DNA from 3 places in the Micromonospora pallida genome. Region 2 is predicted to be linked to each of the others. Evidence: riboswitches for the same ligand, from Rfam matches in the RefSeq annotation. Region 2 holds a riboswitch; each other region holds the start of a gene.
The links. Region 2 has a riboswitch for cyclic di-AMP ahead of GA0074692_RS24695 (C40 family peptidase). Riboswitches for the same ligand answer to the same signal wherever they lie in the genome.

Region 1 (3,350 bases), 450 kb from region 2:
CAGGAGGGGCGGTGCGCCGTGGTCGGCATGTCGTACCGGCTGGCCGCCGGCGGGGTGCGGGTGGTCCACTCGGTGCCGGCCGGCGACGACTTCGCCCTGGCCGCCGGCGCGGCCCCGCTGGCGCCTGGTCGGTCCTGACCGGCGAGCTGGCGCCTGGCTGGCCCCGAACTGCGAACGGGCCCGCAACCGGTCGTCCGGTTTGCGGGCCCGTTGTCGTCGGCTCGGTCAGAGCATGGACACGTGTACGTGGTCCGTGTGGTTGGACGGGCCGCTGTACGACTTCCAGCCGGTCGCCGGGAACCAGATCTGCCTGTTCCAGATCACGTAGTAGATGCCGAGGCGGTCGGCGTTGCGGACCAGGAACGCGGTGAGGTTGTTGCCGTACATCCGCTCCGCCTTGGTGTCCCAACTGCTGAAGCCCGACTTCTGGAGCGACCAGTCGCAGGCCCGCCCCTTCGGGTGCTCGTACGGCCCGCCCAGCCGGTGGCACCCGACGAACATGTTGAAGCCGGCTCGCTTGACCTCTTTGTACATGTGCAGCGTGCGCGCGGTGATGCAGCCGCCGGTGGTCGGGTCGTCCTCGGTACAGCCCAGCGGACGCCAGTTGCCGTTGCTGTCCCGGCCGGGGCCGGGCCGGGCGATCGGGGAGGTGGCGTCCACCAGGCCGCCGGTCAGGCCGACGCCGCCGACCAGCGAGAGGGACTTCTCCGCCTCCCGCTTGCGCTTCTTGAGGATGTCCGCCTGCTTCTGCTGCTCCATGACCTCGGCGTCGAGCGCCTTCTTGGCCAGTTCCGCCTGCTTCTTGACGGCGGCGACCGCGGCGACCTTCTTGCCGTTGACCATGTTCATCTCGTCCAGCGCGCTGGCGCGCTCGACGAACGAGTCGGGGGTGTTGCTGTTGAGCAGCATGGAGGTCGCGCCGACCCGACCGGTCATGTACGACCGTACGGCGATCGTGGCCACCTGCGGGGTGAGCGCCTTCAGTTCGTTCTGCGCCCGCTCGACCTCCAGCGCGAGGGTGAGCTGCCGCTTCTTCGACGCGTCCAGTTTCGCCTGGGCCTGCGTGTAGCTGCGGTTCGTCTCCTCGATCACCTCGTTGAGGAGCTTCGGCTGCTCTCCGTCGTGCCCGGACGGGCTCGACGGCTCCGCCATCGCTGGCGCGGGGCCAGCGGCCACGGCGAAGGCGGCGAGTACGGCCACGACAGGTTTCAGCCAGCGGCGTGAAGGTGCCGTCACAGTTGTCCCTTCCATCGACCGCCGACCGGGTTAGCTGACGGGTTCAGGGCGGAAGTGGCCCCTACCGCTGACGCGGATGCACCCCATGAACCTGGTTCCCCGGTTCGCCGCAGGCGATTAGGCGGTGGCCCCGCTGGCGCCGGTGCGCGCCTTCGGCGGTAACCGGCAGCGAGGTTACCCGACAGTGGGCACCGGGTTCTACGCCCGGATACCGACCAAAAGCGTCATTTCCCCATTGCGTTCCGTCACTCCCGCCACATTTGTCAAGATCAGGCGATTGATGATAACGCTGTGCGATTTCACCATGTCGATTCCGTGTTTCCCGGTCGACCGGGTCCGTCGGGGATATTGTTCGGTCCGGTGGCGACCCGGGGGCCGCTGAGGGCGGCCAGCGCCTCGTCCCGTTCCCCGGCGGGCCGGCGCGGGCGAGGGGTCGTCGTACCGCCCCGCCCGGCGGTGGTGACCAGGGCGGCCAGGCCGGTGGTGATCGGCACGGCGGCGATCAGCCCGAGCGTCGCGACGATGCTGCGGACGATCTCCTGGGCCAGGAACTCGCTGGTCACGATCTCGGTGACGCCGCGGGTGTCGGCGGTCAGCAACAGCAGCAGGGGCAGCGACGCCCCCGCGTACGCGAGCACGATCGTGTTGACCGTCGAGGCGATGTGCGCCCGGCCGACCCGGGTGGCCGCCCGGTAGAGCTGGAGCCGGGTCAGGTCCGGATTGGCGTGGGCCAACTCGGTGACCGTGGCGGCCTGGGTGACCGTGACGTCGTCCAGCACGCCCAGCGAGCCGATGATGATGCCGGCCAGGAGCAGTCCGTGCAGGTCGACGTCGGCCTGGAACATCGAGAGCGTGGTGGCGTCCTCGGAGCCGTACCCGGTCAGATGGGTGAACGCGGTCGCCAGGCTGCCGAGAAGGCCGGTGAGCACCAGGCTGGCCAGGGTGCCGAGGACCGCGACGGAGGTCTGCGCGGTGACCCCGTGGGTGAGGTACAACACCACGAACATGATCAACGCGGCCCCGGTGATCGCCACTGGCAGCGGCGCCTGCCCGGCGCTGATTCCGGGCAGCACGAAGGTGAGCAGGATCGCGAAGCTGGCCGCCAGCCCACCGAGCGCGGCCAGCCCGCGCCACCGGCCGAACGCCACGATGGCGACGGCGAAGACCAGGGCCAGCCAGATCAGCGGCTTCCCCCGCTGGTGGGCGGCGATGCTGTAGCTGCTCACCGTCGGGTCGGCCGGATCGGTCAGTACGACCAGGACCACCTTGTCGTCGACTTCCACCGAGGGGGATCCGGCACCGGTCGGCAGGGGCGTCTCGACCCGCTGTCCGGCGTCGGGCCCGGTCTCGACCGCGATCGTGGCGATGCCGCACGGCCCCGCCGTCGTCCCCTCCGGGGTTTCCGGGGCGGGCGGGCAGGCCTCGGTCACCACCCGCTCGACCGTGCCGTGGTAGCGGGGAGCATCCTCGCCGCCGCCGACCTCCGGGGCGTCCCGGGGCCAGAGCACCAGCGCCGCGACCAGCGTTACCAGGAAGAGCGGGACCACGGTCGCGATCAGGACGCGCCGTACGCGCGGCGGCGCGGCGACGGCGGGACGGCTGTGGTCGTGACCCATGCTTCTCCCAACGGTCCTGGTGTGGCGGTTGCCCCGGCCGAACCATTCTGCCGGGTCCGAAGCCGCAGCTCGCGGCCTGCTCACCGATCCGGCCCGGGCTCACCGGCACCCGCCGTCGTGCGCGAGCGGCAGCTCACACCGCTGTCCGCCGCCCAGTCGCGCGTCACACCAGACCCGGGTACGCCTCGACTGGTCGTCCTCCGCGCTGACCGTGGCCTCCCCGAAGTCGAGGGCCGGCACGTGCCCGAGGGAGTCGCGCAGCGCGACCACGAGGACGACGGCGTCCACCCGGCGGGGCAGCGCCACCGGCAGGTGCAGCACCCAACGACCCATCGTCACCACCGCCTACGTCCCGGGTCCGCCGCGACGGCGGGGAACTGCGCCGTGAGGGCGGCAACCGTCTCCCGTAGGCCGGCGGCGGTCAGTTCGATCTGCCCGGCGGCCCGTGCCCATTCCCAGGTCGCCGCCTTCACGGCCGGGCCGTCCTCCCCGGCGGCC
Region 2 (3,350 bases):
AGGCGGGAAGGAGTGCAGGGCGTAGCGCCCGTCGCGTTCCAGGTCGCGCCGCTTGGGCGAGTCGACGACGAAGCAGAAGAGACCCTCGTCGGTGATCACCGGGGAGACCGGGTGGACCCGGGGACCACCGTCGGCCCGGACCGTGGCCAGGTAGCCGAAGCCCGGGCCGTACTGCTGCATGAGAAGGCGGATCGCGTCGGCGAGTCGGGGCTCGTCGGCGGCGAACTCGGACCAGGAAGCCATGCCGACATCCTATCGAACAAGCGTACGAAAGAGCATCCCGACGCGCTGGTCACCCGCCGGTGATTCCGCACCGCTCGCTATGGTGGTGCGATGCTGCTCTCCGATCGGGACCTCGTCAGCGAGATCAAGACTGGCACGCTGGCGCTGGAGCCGTTCGACGCGAGCCTGGTCCAGCCCTCCAGCATCGACGTACGCCTGGACCGGCTCTTCCGGGTCTTCAACAACCACCTCTACACCCACATCGACCCGGCGCAACAGCAGGACGATCTCACCTCGTTGGTGGAGGTGCCCGAGGGGGAGCCCTTCGTGCTGCACCCCGGCGAGTTCGTGCTCGCCTCCACGCTCGAGGTGATCTCGCTGGGCGACCAGCTCGCGGGCCGACTGGAGGGCAAGTCGAGCCTGGGCCGGCTCGGCCTGCTCACCCACTCCACCGCCGGTTTCATCGACCCGGGCTTCTCCGGCCACGTGACGCTGGAACTCTCCAACGTGGCCAACCTGCCGATCACGCTCTGGCCCGGCATGAAGATCGGCCAGCTCTGCATCTTCCGGCTCTCTTCGCCGGCCGAGCATCCGTACGGCTCCGCTGTCTACGGTTCCCGTTACCAGGGGCAGCGCGGGCCCACCCCGAGCCGGGCCTGGCGGAACTGGCGCACCTGGCCCACCCGCTGACCCGGCCCATCCTCTCCGGTAACACTCGCCCTGCCGTGGTGGTGTGCGCTCGGCTTCGCCGGGTGCCTGCAGGGGTCCCCTGCTACGCATAAAGCGGTAACAGGGGACCCCTGCTACCAGCTCAGCCGGGGCGACCGTAGCTGTGCACCGGGCCGTCGTCGGCGCGTTTCATCCGTACCGGGACGCCGGCCCGAGAGGCGTGCACCACCCAGCCGTCGCCGACGTACATGCCGACGTGGTGCAGATCGGAGTAGTAGAAGACGAGGTCACCGGGGCGTAGCTCGCTCCGGCCGACCTGGGCGGTCACCCGTCGCTGCTGGGCGGCGTTGTGCGGCAGGGCGACCCCGGCCCGCGCCCAGGCGGCAAGCATGAGCCCGGAGCAGTCGTACGCGTTGGGCCCTTCGGCTCCCCAGACGTAGGGCTTGCCGATCTGCGCGCAGGCGAAGCTGACCGCCCGGCCGGCGGCGCCGCCGGGGTAGGCGGCCGGGCAGGGGGCGGGCCGCAGGCTGGTGCCGCCACCGGTGCCGTACGCCTTCAGGCGTGCTTTCTGGAGCCGGGCGATGGTGGCGTCGATCTGCTGTCGCTTCGCGTCCAACTGGCGGTCGACCTGGCCGAGTTGGACGATCAGCCGGTCCAGCGGGTCCTTGCGGGCAGTGAGCTGGTTTCGCAGCTCGACCACGTGCCGGATGTCGGCCTGCTGCCGACGGGCGAACTGGTCGAGGAGTTCGAGCTGCTGGACGACGGCGGCCGGCGACGGGTTGGCCAGCATGGCGTTGAGGGCGGAGGCGTTCTCCCCCTTGTACGCCCGTACCGCGATTCCGTCGACCTTGGTCATGGCTCGGTCGATCTCGCGTCGTAGCGGCTCGATGCGGGCGGCCAACGCTGCTGCCTGTCCCCGCTTGTCGGCGAGCGCCTGTCGGGTGGCGTTGTGCTGTTCGATGACCGGTTCGAGGGCGTTCCACTCCCGGTCGATCTGGCGTTCGATCTCGGCGACCGAGGGTTCGGCGTGGGCCACGCCGGCCCCGCTCGTCACGATGACGGCGGCTCCGACGAGGACGGTGACGACGGTGGTGAAGCGGGACCAACATGGACGCGGCGCAGCCGTCGTCCGGGCAGCCGGGGCCGGCCGGACGGACGGTGGCCGCGGGGCATGGTGTGCCACCGGGCTCCTTGCTCCTTCTTCCTGGGACCGCCTACCGGGTTAGCTGACGGGTTCGGGCGGGAAGGGAGCGCCCTACCTTGGGTACGGATTCACCCCGATGGTGCTGGTGGTTCCCCGGCTCGCTCTGTTGTGGCGATGTTCCTGTTGTGGCGACGCGCCGTCGTGGTTTCTGTCGTGGCGACGTGTCGTCGGGCGACTCGGCGGTGTCGAGCCGTTTCCGCCTCGGAATGGCGGACCTGTCACCGACTCGGCAAGTGCCGAGGCTAGAGACGAGCGTCACCGGTCCGCAACACGGTTCGCCGCAGTGCCACCTGCCGATTTCCGACAGTAACCACAGTGAGGCTCGGTCGTTCACCGGCGTCTACGGAGCTACCGGCAGCAGCATCGCGACCGGCGACATTGGCCCAGCACGAAGGAGCCCCGGCCGTCGGCCGGGGCTCCTTCGTCAGGTGTGGTCAGTAGGGGCGGCGGAAGCCCGCGACCGGCATGTGGCTGATGCTGGCCACCTGCACCGGCTTACCGGCACGGGGGGCGTGCACCATGATGCCGTTGCCCAGGTAGAGGCCGACGTGGTGCAGGTCGCTGAAGAAGAAGACCAGGTCGCCGGGACGTGCCTCGGAGCGGCTGATCGCCTTGGTCTCGCGCCACTGCGCGCCGGTGAAGTGGGTCAGGTGGATACCCGCGGCCTTGTAGGCGTACTGGGTGAGCCCGGAGCAGTCGAACGAGTTCGGCCCGGTGGCGCCCCAGACGTACGGGTCACCGACCTGGGCGCAGGCCGTCCTGATCGCGGTGTTGGCGGCGCTGCTGATCACGCCCTTGATCAGCGGACAGCCGGGAGCGCTGACCGCCGTCTTCGGCATGGACGCCCGCAGCCGCTTGATCTCGGTGTCGATCTTCGTCTTCTTCGCCGCCAGGTCCTTCTCCTGCTTGACCTGGCTGGTGATGATGGTGTCCAGCTTCTGCTTCTCGGTCTCGTACTTGGTCCGGATCGCCACCACGCCCTGGAGTTCCCTGCGCTGGTGGGCGGCGAGCCGGTCGAGCATGCCCATCTGCTCGCCCAGGGTGCCCGGCTTGGCGCTGACCAGCAGCGCGCCGATCTCCTGGGACGGGCCGGTCATGTAGTGCCGGGCGGCCAGGGCACCGATCCGGTTCATGGCCATGTCGCTCTGCAGCGCGAGCGGCTCGATCTTCTTCTGCAGCTCGGTCGACTTCTTCTGGTTGACCTTGAGCTGGCTACGGACCTCGTTGTACTTCTCGATCGTGGGCTCCAACTGCT
Region 3 (3,350 bases), 5.8 Mb from region 2:
TCGTCACCGAGCCCAGCCGGTTCGTGCACCGGCAGCTCTGGGTGACCGGCCTGCTCGGCCTCTTCGGTGCGCCCGAGCCGTACTACGCCGGTACGGCCGGCACGCCCGAACCCGAGGTGCTGCCCGGCGGCTGACCCGGCCCGCCGGCCACCCCGCCCGCCGCCAGCGGGCTCCGAACCCTGCTTCCGGCCCCGCCTCTGGCGGCTGAGCAACGCTGCTCGCCGTCAACGGGCTCCGAACCCCCGCGTCCCGCTCTGCCCGGCGGCTGATCCGGCCCCCGGCCAGGGCGTCGAACAGCAAGCGGCCCGCCACCCCCGGATGGGGTGGCGGGCCGCGTCGGGTTGCTCAGTAGACCGACAGGTGGACGTGGTTGGTGTGATCGCTGGACGGGTCGCCGCCCGCCCCGCTGTACGACTTCCACCCGCTGCTCGGCAGCCAGATCTGGCGGTACCAGATCACGTAGAGCACGCCGAGGCGGTCGGCGTTGTTGATGAAGTACGCCGCCAGGTTGTTGCCGTAGGTCCGGTCACCGCCGGTGGCGTCGCCGCCGAAGCCGTTCTTCTGGGCGGCGAAGTCGCAGGCCCGGCCCTTGGGATGCTCGCCCGAACCGCCGGGGCGGTAGCAGGAGACATACCGGGTGAAGCCGGCCGCCTTGGCCTGGTTGAGCGCGTGCAGCGTACGCGGGGTGATGCAGCCGTCGGCGGGCGTCGGGTCGTTGACGCTGCACGACTCGGGCGGCCAGGAACCGTCGGCGTTGCGCGGTGCCGGCTTCGCCGTGGCGGACCGGGTCGTACCGCCGCTACTCCCGCCCGAACTGGAGCTGGAGTTGGCGACGGAGAGCGCCCGCTCGGCCTGCTGCTTGCGCTTCTCCATCACCGCGACCTGCTTGCGCTGCTCGGTGATCTCCCGGGTCAGCGCGGTCTTGGTCTGGTTGGCCTGCTCCCGGGTGGTCAGCAGGCCGCGTAGTTCGCGGTCCTCGTTGGCGGCGACCGCGTCCAGCGCGGCGGCCCGGTCCATGAAGTTCTGCGGCGAGTCGCTGGTCAGCAGCGCCGAGGCCGGTCCGAGTCGACCGCTCCGGTACGCGAGGCCGGCGATCACGCCGACCTTCTGGTCCCGGACGGCCAGTTCCTTCTCGATGGTGGTGAGCTGTTCGTTGATCTTCTTCTGCCGGGCGGTCGACTTCGCGAGCGCGTCCTTGGCGTCGAGCCACCCCTTGCTGGCCGCCTCCAGTTGGGCGCGCAGTGCCGGGGTGCCGCCCTCGGGATCGTCACCGGGGGCCCGGGCGGTCAGCGGCGGGGCCGCCGTGGCGGGAACCACGGTGATCGGCGCGCCCGCGACGCCGAGGGCGAGTGTCGCGGCGATCAGTGCCGCCATCCGGGCGGCGGTACGTCGTACGGGTGCCACTACTGGCATGCACATGTCCTTCCGTCATCCGCCGACCGGGTTAGCTGACGGGTTCGGGACGGAAGATCCCTACCGCTGACGCGGATGCACCCCAAGAACATGGTTCCCCGGCTCGCCGTCACGGGCGATTAGGCGGCGGCCACCGCAGGCGCCGGAGGGCGCCGCCCGGCGGTGACCGGGTCCGAGACTACCGAAGCCGGTGCCGCACGGGCAGCGGCGACCACACCGCTCCCACGAGATGACACCAACAAACCTGACATAGCCGGACAATATACTCCGAGATTTAAGTTTGTCCTAATTACCACTCCACTCGACCGCAGACGCCGGGCGATTCGTCGGGCTCGACCTGGAGGGTGGCGTGGTCGATGTGGAAGTCCTCGTGCAGCGCCGTACGCGCGGCGGCCAGCACCATGCCGACCTCGGCCGCCGGGTCCGTGGTCAGGTGCGCCGAGGCGACCTCCATCCCCGAGGTGAGCGTCCAGACGTGCAGGTCGTGCACCTCGACCACGCCCGGTACGGCGCTGAGTCGGTCGCGCACCGCGTCCACCTGGAGATGTTCCGGGGCGGCCTGGACCAGGATCCGCAGCGCGGCCCGGCCCAGCCGCCAGGTGCGGGGCAGGATGAAGACCCCGATCGCCACCGCGACCAGCGGGTCGGCCCACCACCAGTCGGTCAGCGCGATGACCGCCGCCGCCGTGATTACGCCGACCGACCCGAGCAGGTCGGCCACCACCTCCAGGTACGCCCCGCGCAGGTTGATGCTCTCCTGCGCGCCCTGGCGCAGCAGCGCGAAGGCGACCAGGTTCGCCAGCAGGCCGAGCACCGCCACCAGCAGCATCGGGCCGGTGGTCACCTCCGGCGGGTCGCCGAACCGGCGGACCGCCTCGACGAGCACGTAGACCGCGACCCCGGAGAGGAGGACCGCGTTGGCCAGCGCGGCGAGCACCTCCAGCCGGTAGAGGCCGAAGGTGCGCTGCGGATCCCGGCCGGCCCGCCGGGCGGCGGTGATCGCGGCCAGGGCCATGCCGATGCCGAGCACGTCGGTGAACATGTGGCCGGCGTCCGAGAGCAGGGCGAGCGACCCGGTGCTCAGCGCGGTCGCCGCCTCGACCACCATCAGGGTGGCGAGCAGGCCGAACGCGCCCCAGAGCCGGCCGGTGTGTCGTCCCGCAGCGTGTGCGAGCCCGCCGTGGTGGTCATGACCTGCGCCCACGCTCCCACCCTCCGTTCCCCGTGCGCTCCCGACCCAATGTATGTTCACATCGCAATATGTGCAAGTAACTGCCGGCAAGGCGCCCGTAACGGATGCGGCTGGAGGTAGCAGGGGTCCCTTGTTACTCATCAATGAGTAACAAGGGACCCCTGCTACCAGCTGAACGCCTTGGGAGGCAGGGGCAGCGCAGGTCAGTCGAGCGGGTCGAGGGTGGTGAGGCGTTGGGTGGCCCGGGAGAGGGCTACGTAGAGGGTCCGTACGCCGGAACCCGGGTCGGCGCGGATCTCACCCGGCGCGACCAGCGCCACCCCGTCGTACTCCATGCCCTTGGCCTGGAGGCTGGTCACCACCTGAAGGCGCGGCGAGTCGAGGTGGGCCAGCCAGCAGGCGACCTCGTCCCGGCGGGGCACCGGAGTGATCACACCCACCGTCCCCGCCACCTCGGCCAGCAGCGCGTCGACCGCCTCGACGGTGCGGGCCGCCAGCTCCGTCGCCGGCACCCGCAGCTCCACCGGGTGCACGCCGGTGGAGCGGACGGCGGTCGGCAGCGGCAGATCCGGGTGGACCGTACGGATCTCGGCCGCCGCGACCGCGAAGATCTCCGCCGAGTTGCGGTAGTTGGTGGTCAGCGTGAACTCGTGCCGCTTGCGCCGGCCGAGCGCCTGCTCCCGGGCCCGGGTCAGCTCCACCGGATCACCGGTCCACGCGGTCTGCGCCGGGTCGCCGACCACCG

Region 1: another riboswitch for cyclic di-AMP. It lies ahead of GA0074692_RS22530 (coiled-coil domain-containing protein); the one in region 2 lies ahead of GA0074692_RS24695 (C40 family peptidase).
Region 3: another riboswitch for cyclic di-AMP. It lies ahead of GA0074692_RS00615 (coiled-coil domain-containing protein); the one in region 2 lies ahead of GA0074692_RS24695 (C40 family peptidase).

Annotation. Positions count from the first base shown of each region.
Region 1 covers NZ_FMHW01000002.1:5,434,371-5,437,720, reverse strand. Annotated here, with positions in the region: gene GA0074692_RS22535 (carbonic anhydrase) at 1-138, shown strand, start outside; gene GA0074692_RS22530 (coiled-coil domain-containing protein) at 226-1,236, opposite strand; cyclic di-AMP (ydaO/yuaA leader) riboswitch at 1,240-1,370, opposite strand; gene GA0074692_RS22525 (YibE/F family protein) at 1,536-2,852, opposite strand; gene GA0074692_RS22520 (hypothetical protein) at 2,952-3,185, opposite strand; gene GA0074692_RS22515 (hypothetical protein) at 3,188-3,350, opposite strand, start outside.
Region 2 covers NZ_FMHW01000002.1:5,881,576-5,884,925, forward strand. Annotated here, with positions in the region: gene GA0074692_RS24685 (pyridoxamine 5'-phosphate oxidase family protein) at 1-243, opposite strand, end outside; gene dcd (dCTP deaminase) at 334-912, shown strand; gene GA0074692_RS24695 (C40 family peptidase) at 1,034-1,945, opposite strand; cyclic di-AMP (ydaO/yuaA leader) riboswitch at 2,088-2,219, opposite strand; gene GA0074692_RS24700 (C40 family peptidase) at 2,530-3,350, opposite strand, start outside.
Region 3 covers NZ_FMHW01000002.1:94,222-97,571, forward strand. Annotated here, with positions in the region: gene GA0074692_RS00610 (STAS domain-containing protein) at 1-134, shown strand, start outside; gene GA0074692_RS00615 (coiled-coil domain-containing protein) at 346-1,404, opposite strand; cyclic di-AMP (ydaO/yuaA leader) riboswitch at 1,418-1,549, opposite strand; gene GA0074692_RS00620 (cation diffusion facilitator family transporter) at 1,703-2,617, opposite strand; gene GA0074692_RS00625 (HelD family protein) at 2,809-3,350, opposite strand, start outside.